2 regions of the Microbacterium paludicola genome follow, and region 1 is predicted to be linked to the other one. Evidence: predicted binding sites of a transcription regulator. Region 1 holds the regulator's gene; the other holds the start of a gene.
What was found. Region 1 encodes HrcA, which represses chaperone genes, less so after heat shock. Its sites were predicted from a motif close to TTNGCACTCGNNNNNNNCGAGTGCNAA; they were not measured.
Positions count from the first base shown of each region.

Region 2: the regulator HrcA is predicted to act here: its motif matches at 2,745-2,771, upstream of ABD161_RS01215 (Hsp20/alpha crystallin family protein).

Region 1 is NZ_BAAANG010000019.1:83,440-88,234, forward strand. It holds gene ABD161_RS10025 (DUF1990 domain-containing protein) at 1-407, shown strand, start outside; gene hemW (radical SAM family heme chaperone HemW) at 418-1,635, shown strand; gene hrcA (heat-inducible transcriptional repressor HrcA) at 1,873-2,913, shown strand; gene dnaJ (molecular chaperone DnaJ) at 2,999-4,111, shown strand; gene ABD161_RS10045 (16S rRNA (uracil(1498)-N(3))-methyltransferase) at 4,118-4,795, shown strand, end outside.
Region 2 is NZ_BAAANG010000001.1:241,580-246,374, forward strand. It holds gene galT (galactose-1-phosphate uridylyltransferase) at 1-881, shown strand, start outside; gene galK (galactokinase) at 845-2,074, shown strand; gene ABD161_RS01215 (Hsp20/alpha crystallin family protein) at 2,246-2,680, opposite strand; gene ABD161_RS01220 (DUF7059 domain-containing protein) at 2,819-4,336, shown strand.

The sequences.
Region 1 (4,795 bases):
GCTTCGACGGCGAGGGCAACCCGGTGGCTCCCTCCAAGCTCGAGAGCGACCAGCGCTACGACGCCGAGGGCACTCCGTACGCGGGCCCCGGAACGACGCTTCGCGTGCACGGCCGCGTCAACGGGATGCGCGCCGACGCCGAGCTGCGGGTCATCTTCGTGATCGAGGAGGCGCGCCGCGTCGGCTTCGCCCTCGGCACCGTCGGCGGGTCGATGGTCAGCGGCGAGGAGTCGTTTATGGTCGAGTGGCGCGACAACGATGAGGTGTGGTGCACAGTGAAGGCGTTCGACCGCGGCGTGGGGCTGCTGTACCGGATGTTCAAGGGCTTCGTGCGCCGTCGCCGCCGGGCGCTGTTCGCCGGGTACCTGCGCGCGATCTCCCCGCTGTTCGCCACGCCGGGTTCGTGACGGGCCGCTGATGGCCGGCCCGCTGCCCCTCGGCGATCCGGCCCCGGCCGACGGACGCCTGCCCGACGGGATCCTGATCGATCCGGATGTCGACTTCGGCGTGTATCTGCACGTGCCGTTCTGCCGCGTGCGCTGCGGTTACTGCGACTTCAACACGTACACGTCGAGCGAGCTGCGCGGGGCGCGCCAGGACGAGTACGCCGACACGCTGCTGCGCGAGATCGCGCTCGGCCGCGAGGTGCTGGCGGACGCGGGCGCGCTGCGCCCGGCGCGCACCGTGTTCTTCGGCGGCGGCACGCCGACCCTGCTGCCCGCGGGCGATCTGGGGCGGATGCTCGACGGCGTGCGCGACGCGTTCGGCCTCGCGGACGGCGCCGAGGTCACGGTGGAGGCGAACCCCGACACGGTGACACCCGCCGTCGTGCGCGAGCTCGCGGCATCCGGTGTGAACCGCATGTCGATCGGGATGCAGTCGTCGGTGCCGCATGTGCTCGCGGCGCTCGATCGCACGCACACGCCGTCGAACGTGCGCACGGCGGTGGACGACGCGCGGGACGCGGGGCTGGACGTCAGCGTCGACCTCATCTACGGCGCGCCGGGGGAGACCCTCGCCGACTGGGAGGCCTCGCTGGACGCCGCCCTCGCGCTCGAGTCCGACCACATCTCGGCCTACGCGCTGATCATCGAGGACGGCACGAAGCTCGCCCGCCAGATCAAGCGCGGTGAGGTGCCCGCGCCGGACGACGATCTGCAGGCCGACATGTACGAGCTGGCCGACGCGAAGCTGGGCGCCGCGGGCTTCGAGTGGTACGAGGTCAGCAACTGGGCGCGCGGCGAGCGCCACCGCTCGCGGCACAACCTCGCGTACTGGCGCAGCTCCGACTGGTGGGGGTTCGGCCCGGGCGCGCACAGCCACGTGGGCGGCCTGCGCTGGTGGAACGTGAAGCATCCCGCCGCGTACGCCCAGCGCCTGGCGCTCGGCGAGTCGCCCGCGGCCGGACGCGAGACACCGGACGCCGATGCCCGCGCGCTCGAGCGTGTGCTGCTCGAGAGCCGGATCCGCGAGGGGCTCGCTGTCGAGTCCCTCGGAGCCGACGCCCGGCGCAATGTCGCCGGACTCGTGGCCGACGGTCTCGTGGATGGCGCGGCGGCCATCCGCGGGCGCGTTGTGCTCACCCTGCGCGGGCGTCTCCTCGCCGACGCCGTCGTGCGCGCGCTCACGGAGTGATGGCACCCTCCGGTCGTTGAGCGACCGAGCGAAGCGAGGGAACGGAGTGATGGCACCCTCCGGTCGTTGAGCGACCGAGCGAAGCGAGGGAGTCGAAACGCGCAATGTCTGGGCGACTGCTGATCCGGGCAGTCCAGGCCGTTTCGACTCGCCTCGCCTGCTCAGCGACGCGACGCCGAACCTCGCTAGAATTGGCACTCAGAACGAGTGAGTGCCAAGCGCGACGGGGAGGTGCCCATGGTCACGGACCGCGGACTGCAGGTCCTGCGCGCGATCGTGCAGGACTACGTCGACACGCACGAACCTGTCGGCAGCAAGTCGATCGTCGAACGCCACGCCTTCGGGGTGTCGGCCGCGACCATCCGCAACGACATGGCGCTGCTCGAGGACGAGGAGCTGATCACCGCTCCGCACACCTCGTCCGGCCGGGTGCCCACCGACAAGGGCTACCGGGTCTTCGTCGACCACCTCGCCGAGCTGCGACCGCTCTCCACGGCGCAGCGCGCGGCGATCTCGACCTTCCTGCAGGATCCGGCCGACCTCGATGACCTGCTGGCCCGCACCGTGCGCCTGCTCACGCAGCTCACCGGCCAGGTCGCGCTCGTCCAGTACCCGTCGTTCGCCTCGGCGAACGTGACCCACGTCGAACTCGTGCGGTTGGACGAGTTCCGGATGCTCGTCATCATCGTGACCGACACGGGACGCGTGTCGCAGCGGCTGACGGCGACCCCGAGCGGCGTCGACGAGCAGGATGTGGCCCTGCTTCGCGCGCAGCTCGCTTCGCTCATCACCGGACGCTCGGTGCGATCCGGTTCCGAGCGGATCGAGGAGCTGCGCGCATCCGCGCCCGCCGACCGCGCGCGGCTCGACGAGGCGCTCCTCACGATCGCCGCCGTCGCCGGGGAGGAGCTCGACGAGTTCCGGCAGGACCGCCTCGTGATGGCCGGCGCGGCGACGCTCGCCAAGCGCGAGCAGGACTTCCGCGGCAGCATCCATCCGCTCCTCCAGGCGATCGAGGAGCAGGTGACCCTGCTGCGGCTGATGTCGGAGATGGCGGCGGATGAGAAGGGTCTCTCGGCCAGCATCGGACGCGAGAACGACGCGTTCGGGCTGACGGAGGCCTCCGTCATCACCAGCGACTACGACGCCGGCGTCGGCCGGGCACGCGTGGGGCTGATGGGCCCCACGCGGATGGACTACCCGAGCAACCTGGCGGCGGCTCGCGCCGTGGCGCGGTACCTCACCAGGCTGCTCGACGAGGACGAGAACCGCCGGTAAGCGGCATCGATCAACCGGGATCGCCCGAGCGCGATCCATCGAAAGTGCGGGGCCGCGCGGGTGCGCGACCCCCGAGAGGCGGACTGTGGCTGACCACTACGAGGTGCTCGGAGTGTCGCGCGAGGCGAGCTCCGACGAGATCAAGAAGGCCTATCGCAAGCTGGCGCGCCAGCTTCACCCCGACGTGAATCCCAGCGAGGACGCGGCCGAGAAGTTCAAGCTCGTCACCCACGCCTACGAGGTGCTGAGCGATGACGAGAAGCGTCGCCGCTACGACATGGGCGGCGACGACAGCATGTTCGGCGGGGCGGGCGGCTTCGGCGGCTTCAGCGACATCTTCGAGACCTTCTTCGGCGCGGGAGGCGGCGGCCGCGGTGGTCGCCCGCGCTCCCGCCGTGAGCGGGGCCAGGATGCGCTCGTGCGCGTCACGCTCGAGCTCGGCGACGTCGTCTTCGGCGCCCACCGCGACCTCGAGGTCGACACGGCAGTGCTGTGCGAGACGTGCAACGGCTCGTGCTGCCAGCCCGGCACCGGCCCCGAGCGCTGCGAGATCTGCGGCGGCTCCGGTCACGTGCAGCGCCAGGTGCGCAGCCTTCTCGGCAACGTCGTCACCTCCCAGCCCTGCGGTGCCTGCCAGGGGTACGGCACGACGATCCCGCACCCGTGCCCGACGTGCGGCGGTCAGGGCCGCGTGCGTTCGCGTCGCACCGTGTCGGTCGACATCCCCGCCGGCGTCGAGTCGGGCCTGCGGCTGCAGCTGCCCGGCTCGGGCGAGGTCGGCCCCGCGGGCGGCCCGAACGGCGACCTCTACATCGAGGTGCAGGTCACGCCGCACCCGGTGTTCAGCCGCGACGGCGACGACCTGCTCGCGACGCTCGAGGTCTCGATGACCGACGCGATCCTGGGCTCGACCACGACGATCGAGGCGCTCGACGGGCCCGTCGACCTCGAACTGCGCCCCGGCGTGCAGGGCGGCGACGTGCTGACCATCAAGGACCGCGGCATCACCGGGCTGCGTTCGGGCCAGCGCGGCGACCTGCGGGTCGGCGTGCACGTGGTCACCCCGACGCGGCTCGACGCCAAGGAGCGCGCGCTGGTCGAGGAGCTCGCGAAGCGCACAAAGGCGCCAGCGCCGCGACTGGCGGAGTTCCATCAGGGCCTGTTCTCGAAGCTGCGCGACCGCTTCCGGCAGGGCTGATCCGCCGTGGCCCTTCACTTCATCGACGAGACGGCCGGCGCCGTCGCGCCCGGCGACACGCTGACGCTCACGGGAGCGGAGGCCCACCATGCCGCCGCCGTGCGCCGCGTGCGCGTGGGCGAGGCGGTCACCGTGACCGACGGCCGCGGAGCCTGGCTGGAGGGCGAGTGCGAGAGCGTCGCCCCGCGCGAGGTGGTCGTCCGGATCGTCGCGCGCCGTGACGAGGACGCCCCGAGCCCGCGCATCGCGCTGGCCCAGGCGCTGGCGAAGGGCGATCGCGACGAGCTCGCGGTGCAGGCGGCGACCGAGCTGGGTGTCGACGAGATCGTGCCGTGGCAGGCGTCGCGCTCCGTCTCGCGCTGGGAGGGGCCGAAGGCCGAGAAGGGCCGCACCCGCTGGGCGACCATCGTGCGCGAGGCCGCGAAGCAGGCGCACCGCGCCTGGCTTCCCGAGGTCACGCCGATCGCCACGACGGCCGCTCTCGCCGCGCGGGGCGACCGCATCCTCGTGCTCGAGCCGACGGCGGAAGTGCGGCTGAGCGCGGTCGACCTTGCGGACGCGGGGTCCATCCTGCTCGTCGTGGGCCCGGAGGGCGGCATCACGCCCGAGGAGCTCGCCCGTCTCGAGGAGGCCGGCGCGACCCGTGTGCGCCTGGGTGACACGGTGCTGCGCACATCGACCGCG
Region 2 (4,795 bases), on a different contig from region 1:
CTCTCGACGAGGCGACCGGCGACGCCCCCGCCGCCGTCGATCCCGCCCGCGGACTCGACGACCTCGACGCGCCGGGCCTCGGCCGCACCCGCTCGTCGGTCGGCCGGTGCGAGGTCGTCTGCTTCAGCCCCGAGCGCACCGGCTCGTTCGGCACCCAGACCGTCACCCGCGCCCGCACCGTGATCGAGGCGTGGGCCGATCGCACCGCGGCGCTCTCGGCGCTGCCGGGAGTGCGGCAGGTGTTCGTGTTCGAGAACCGGGGCGCCGAGATCGGCGTCACCCTGCAGCACCCGCACGGCCAGATCTACGCCTACCCGTATGTGACGCCGCGCACGCAGACCCTGCTGGCGTCGATCGAGCGGGAGGGCGCCGACCTGTTCGAGTGCATCATCGAGTTCGAGTCGGCGGGCCCGCGGGTGCTGCTCGAGGGCGAGCACTGGATCGCCTACGTGCCGTTCGCCGCGCGCTGGCCGATCGAGGTGCACATGGCGCCGCGCCGGCACGTGCCCGACTTCGCGGCGCTGTCGACGGCCGAGCGCGACGAGCTCGCACCCCTCTACCTGCGCCTGCTGCGCGGGGTCGACGCGATGTACCGCACCGACTCGAACATCGCGTTCGCCGGCGGCACGCCGTACATCGCCGCCTGGCACCAGGCCCCCGTCGAGATCGGGCGCGACACCGCTCGTCTCCACCTGCAGCTGACGTCGCCGCGCCGCGGGGCGGACAAGCTCAAGTTCCTCGCCGGATCCGAGGCCGCCATGGGCGCCTGGATCGGCGACATCCCGCCGGAGCAGTCGGCGGACAGACTGCGCGAGGCCCTCGCCACGATCACGGAGGATCCGGCATGGGATTCACTGAACCAGCGGAGCGGGTCGGAGTGACCGCGCTGAACGACGCCGAGGCGCTGTTCGCCACCCTGACCGGCCGCGGCGCCGAGGGGGTCTGGTCGTCGGCCGGGCGCGCGAACCTCATCGGCGAGCACACCGACTACAACGAGGGCTTCGTGCTGCCGTTCGCGATCCAGCACCGCACGTATGCGGCCGCCGGAATGCATGCCGACCTGGCGATCCGCGTCGTCTCGACGTTCTCGCCCGACCCCGTCGAGGTCGCGCTCGCCGAGCTCGAGACGCTGTTCTCCCGGACGCCCGGCGCCGCCGTGGCGAGTGGCACGGTGCCCGAGTGGGCGGCATATCCGCTCGGCGTCGCCTGGGCGGCGCTGGCGGCATCCGGCCGATCGGCGGCGGACGTGCCCGGCGTGGACATCGCCATCGCCTCGAACGTTCCGGTGGGGGCGGGTCTGTCGTCCTCCGCCGCCATCGAGGGCTCCGTCGCGGCCGCCCTCAACGACCTCTGGCAGCTCGGCCTGTCGCCGCTGGACATGGCGAAGGTGGGCCGTCGCGCCGAGAACGAGGCCGTGGGGGCGCCGACGGGGATCATGGACCAGGTCTCGTCGATCCTCGGACGGGCCGACGCCGCGACCTTCCTTGACTGCCGCACGCTCGAGACGCGCTCGGTCGACCTCGGGCTCGAGCGCGAGGGGCTGATGCTACTCGCGATCGACACGAAGGTCGAGCACGCGCACGCAAGCGGCGGCTACCGCGATCGCCGCGCCGCCTGCGAGCGCGGAGCGGCGGCCCTCGGGGTGCCGTCCCTGCGCGACCTGACGGAGGCGGATCTGGATCGCGCGCGCGACATCCTGGACGACGTCACCTTCCGCCGCGTGCGTCACATCGTGACCGAGAACCAGCGGGTGCTCGACACGGTCGACGCCCTCGCCTCCGGCGGGCCGCGCGCGATCGGCGACCTGCTCGTGGCGTCCCATGCGTCGATGCGCGACGACTTCGAGATCTCGGTGCCCGAGCTCGACACCGCGGTCGACGCGGCGCTCGCGGCGGGTGCCATCGGCGCGCGCATGACCGGCGGCGGCTTCGGCGGCTCGGCGGTCGCGCTCGTGGAGGCGGATGCGGTGCACGCGGTCGCCGACGCCGCTGCCCGCGCCTTCGCCGACCGCGGCTATGCGGCCCCGCACGCCTTCACGGTCGTTCCCTCGGAGGGCGTGCGCCGCGACGCGTGATCCGGCGCGTTTCGACTCCTCGCTGACGCTCGTCGCTCAACGAACAGGATGGGTTGAACCCTCTTCCGGTCGTTGAGCGAGCGAGGAACGAGCGAGTCGAAACGCCCCGAAACGCCCGTACACAGAAGGGGACCCGGACGGATCCGGGTCCCTGTGTCGTGCGTGAATGCGTCAGGCGGTCAGCTCGGGCGTGACCTCCTGGGCGCCGCCGACCGAGCGCTGCACCTCGATCTTGCGCGGCTTCGCCTTCTCGCTGATGGGGATGAGCACGCTCAGCACGCCGTTGTCGTACGTCGCCGAGATGCCGGCCGTGTCGATCCCCTGACCGAGGTTGAGCTGGCGCAGGAACGAGCCGGTCGAGCGCTCGCGGGTGATCCACTTCACTCCCTCGGCGCTGCGAGCGGTGCGCTCGGCGCGGATCGTCAGCAGCTGGCCGTCCACGTCGATGTCGACGCTGCCCGGATCGATGCCCGGAAGGTCGGCGCTCAGCACGTAGTGGTCGCCGTCGCGGTAGAGGTCCATCGGCATCAGCCGCGGACCCTGACGGTCGAACAGCTGCTCGGCCATGCGGTCGAACTCACGGAACGGGTCGAAGAACATCGCCATGGTGATCCTCCTCTGTCTGTTCGTGGCGCTTCAGACCTGGAGTCTTGAGGACTCGATATATGAATTAGCACTCTCGGGGTGAGAGTGCCAGAAGTGTGGCTGAGAGGAGATTAAGAAGTCGCCGAGAATGGAGGCGTGATGCCCCACCCCGATGCCGCGCTCTGCGCCGCGCTCGCCGCCGACCTGCAGGCCGCACGTTTCCGCTCCGAGGCGCTGCGCGCCGCGTGGGGCGTCGAGGCCGACGACGCGATCGGGCGCGGGCTGCGCGTGCCAGCCCTCCGCGGCCTCGGCGAACGACGGGATGCGCTGGCCACCCTCGGGCGGCTGCTCGTGCTCGGCGTCGCCCAGCCGCGCGCGGCCGTCGACGCCGCCCTGCCGACGCTCGGCGCCGACGGGCTCGAGCGGCTCGGTCTTGCCGAGGTCGGGGAGGAGGTCGTCCCGCGCGCGATCATCCGGCCCCAGTCGTACCTCGACACCGAGGGCACGGGCGAATGGTGGCTGGCGAGCGACCTGGACGAGATCGCCACGGGCGGCGGCGCCCTCGCCGAGGATCACGTGCTCGGCGTCGGCGGCGCCTCGCTCACCCTCGCCGGCCTCCAGCTGCCCACACCGGCGGGCTGCGTGCTCGACCTCGGCACCGGATGCGGCATCCAGGCCCTGCGCGCGCGGAGATACGCCGGATCCGTCGTCGCCACCGACCTGTCGGAGCGCGCCCTCGCCTTCACCCGCCTGAACGCCCTGCTCAACCGCGACGAGGGGATCGAGACCCGGCTCGGCAGCCTGTTCGAGCCCGTGGCGGGAGAGACCTTCGACCGGATCGTCACCAACCCGCCGTTCGTCATCACGCCGCGCGCGCAGGGAGTTCCCGGCTACGAGTACCGCGACGGCGGGATGGTCGGCGACGCGCTCGTCGAGCAGGTCGTCCGCGGCGTCGGCACGCACCTCGCGCCCGGCGGCGTCGCGCAGCTGCTCGGCAACTGGGAGACCCGCGGCGGCGTCGACGGCCTCGACCGGGTGCGCGAGTGGGTGGCATCCTCGCCCGTGCCGCTCGACGCGTGGATCATCGAACGCGAGCAGCTGGACCCCATCCAGTACGCCGAGATGTGGATCCGCGACGGCGGCACCGCTCCCGGATCGCCTCGCCACGACGAGCTGCTCGGCGCATGGCTCGACGACTTCGCCGAACGGGGCGTGACCTCGGTGGGCTTCGGCTACGTGCTGCTGCGGCGCCCTGAGGGCGCTCCCACGCTCGCCCGGTACCAGCGCGTGTCGCAGCCCATCCCGTCGGAGGGCGGGCTCGGCGCGCACCTCGCGCAGGCGCTGGAGGCGCACGACCGGCTCGCGCGGATGGACGACGACGCGCTCGCCGCCGCGACGCTGCGCACCGCCGCCGACGTCACCGAGGCGAGGCACCACCTGCCGGGCATCGGAGACCCGCAGGTCATCGAGCTGCGCCAGGGAGCCGGCTTCGGCCGCGCCATCCAGGCCGACCCCGGTCTCGCCGCCCTCGTCGGCGCGTGCGATGGCGACCTCGCTGTGGGCCCTCTCATCGCGGCGATCGCCGACCTCCTCGAGGCAGACGGCCCCGCGCTCCGCGCGGAGCTGCTCCCCCGTGTGCGCGAGCTGGTGGTGGACGGGTTCCTGAGTTTCTTTTAAGAAGCGGCTCGCACGCGCTCGGGCGACGCTCCGCGCCGCCGCTCGGCGAGCGAGGCACCGTCGCTGGCGCTCCGTTGCGGCAGCGCTTCGCGCTGCGGGGTCGCTTCGCTCCACGCTCACGTCGTTCGCACAGGGGTACAAGCGTTTGCCCAACCCCGGTTATCGAGCGAGCGGAGCGAGTCGAGATGACGGCTCGCACGGGCGGGCGGGTTGGGGTCGGTCGCTTCGGCTCGCAAGCTCGCTCAGCAACCGGTGGGGGGCACAGCGCTCCACCCAACCGCGGTTATCGAGCGAGCCTGCGAGTCGAGATGACCGGCTCGCACGGATGGATGGCTTGGGGCGGGTCGCTTCGGCTCGCTGGCGCTCGCTCAGCAACCGGTGGGGGTACAGGTGCGGCGTGTGCAGCTCAACGCGCCGCGTTCGACGCGTTCGCCGCACTTTTGCGCGCACGACCCTGGT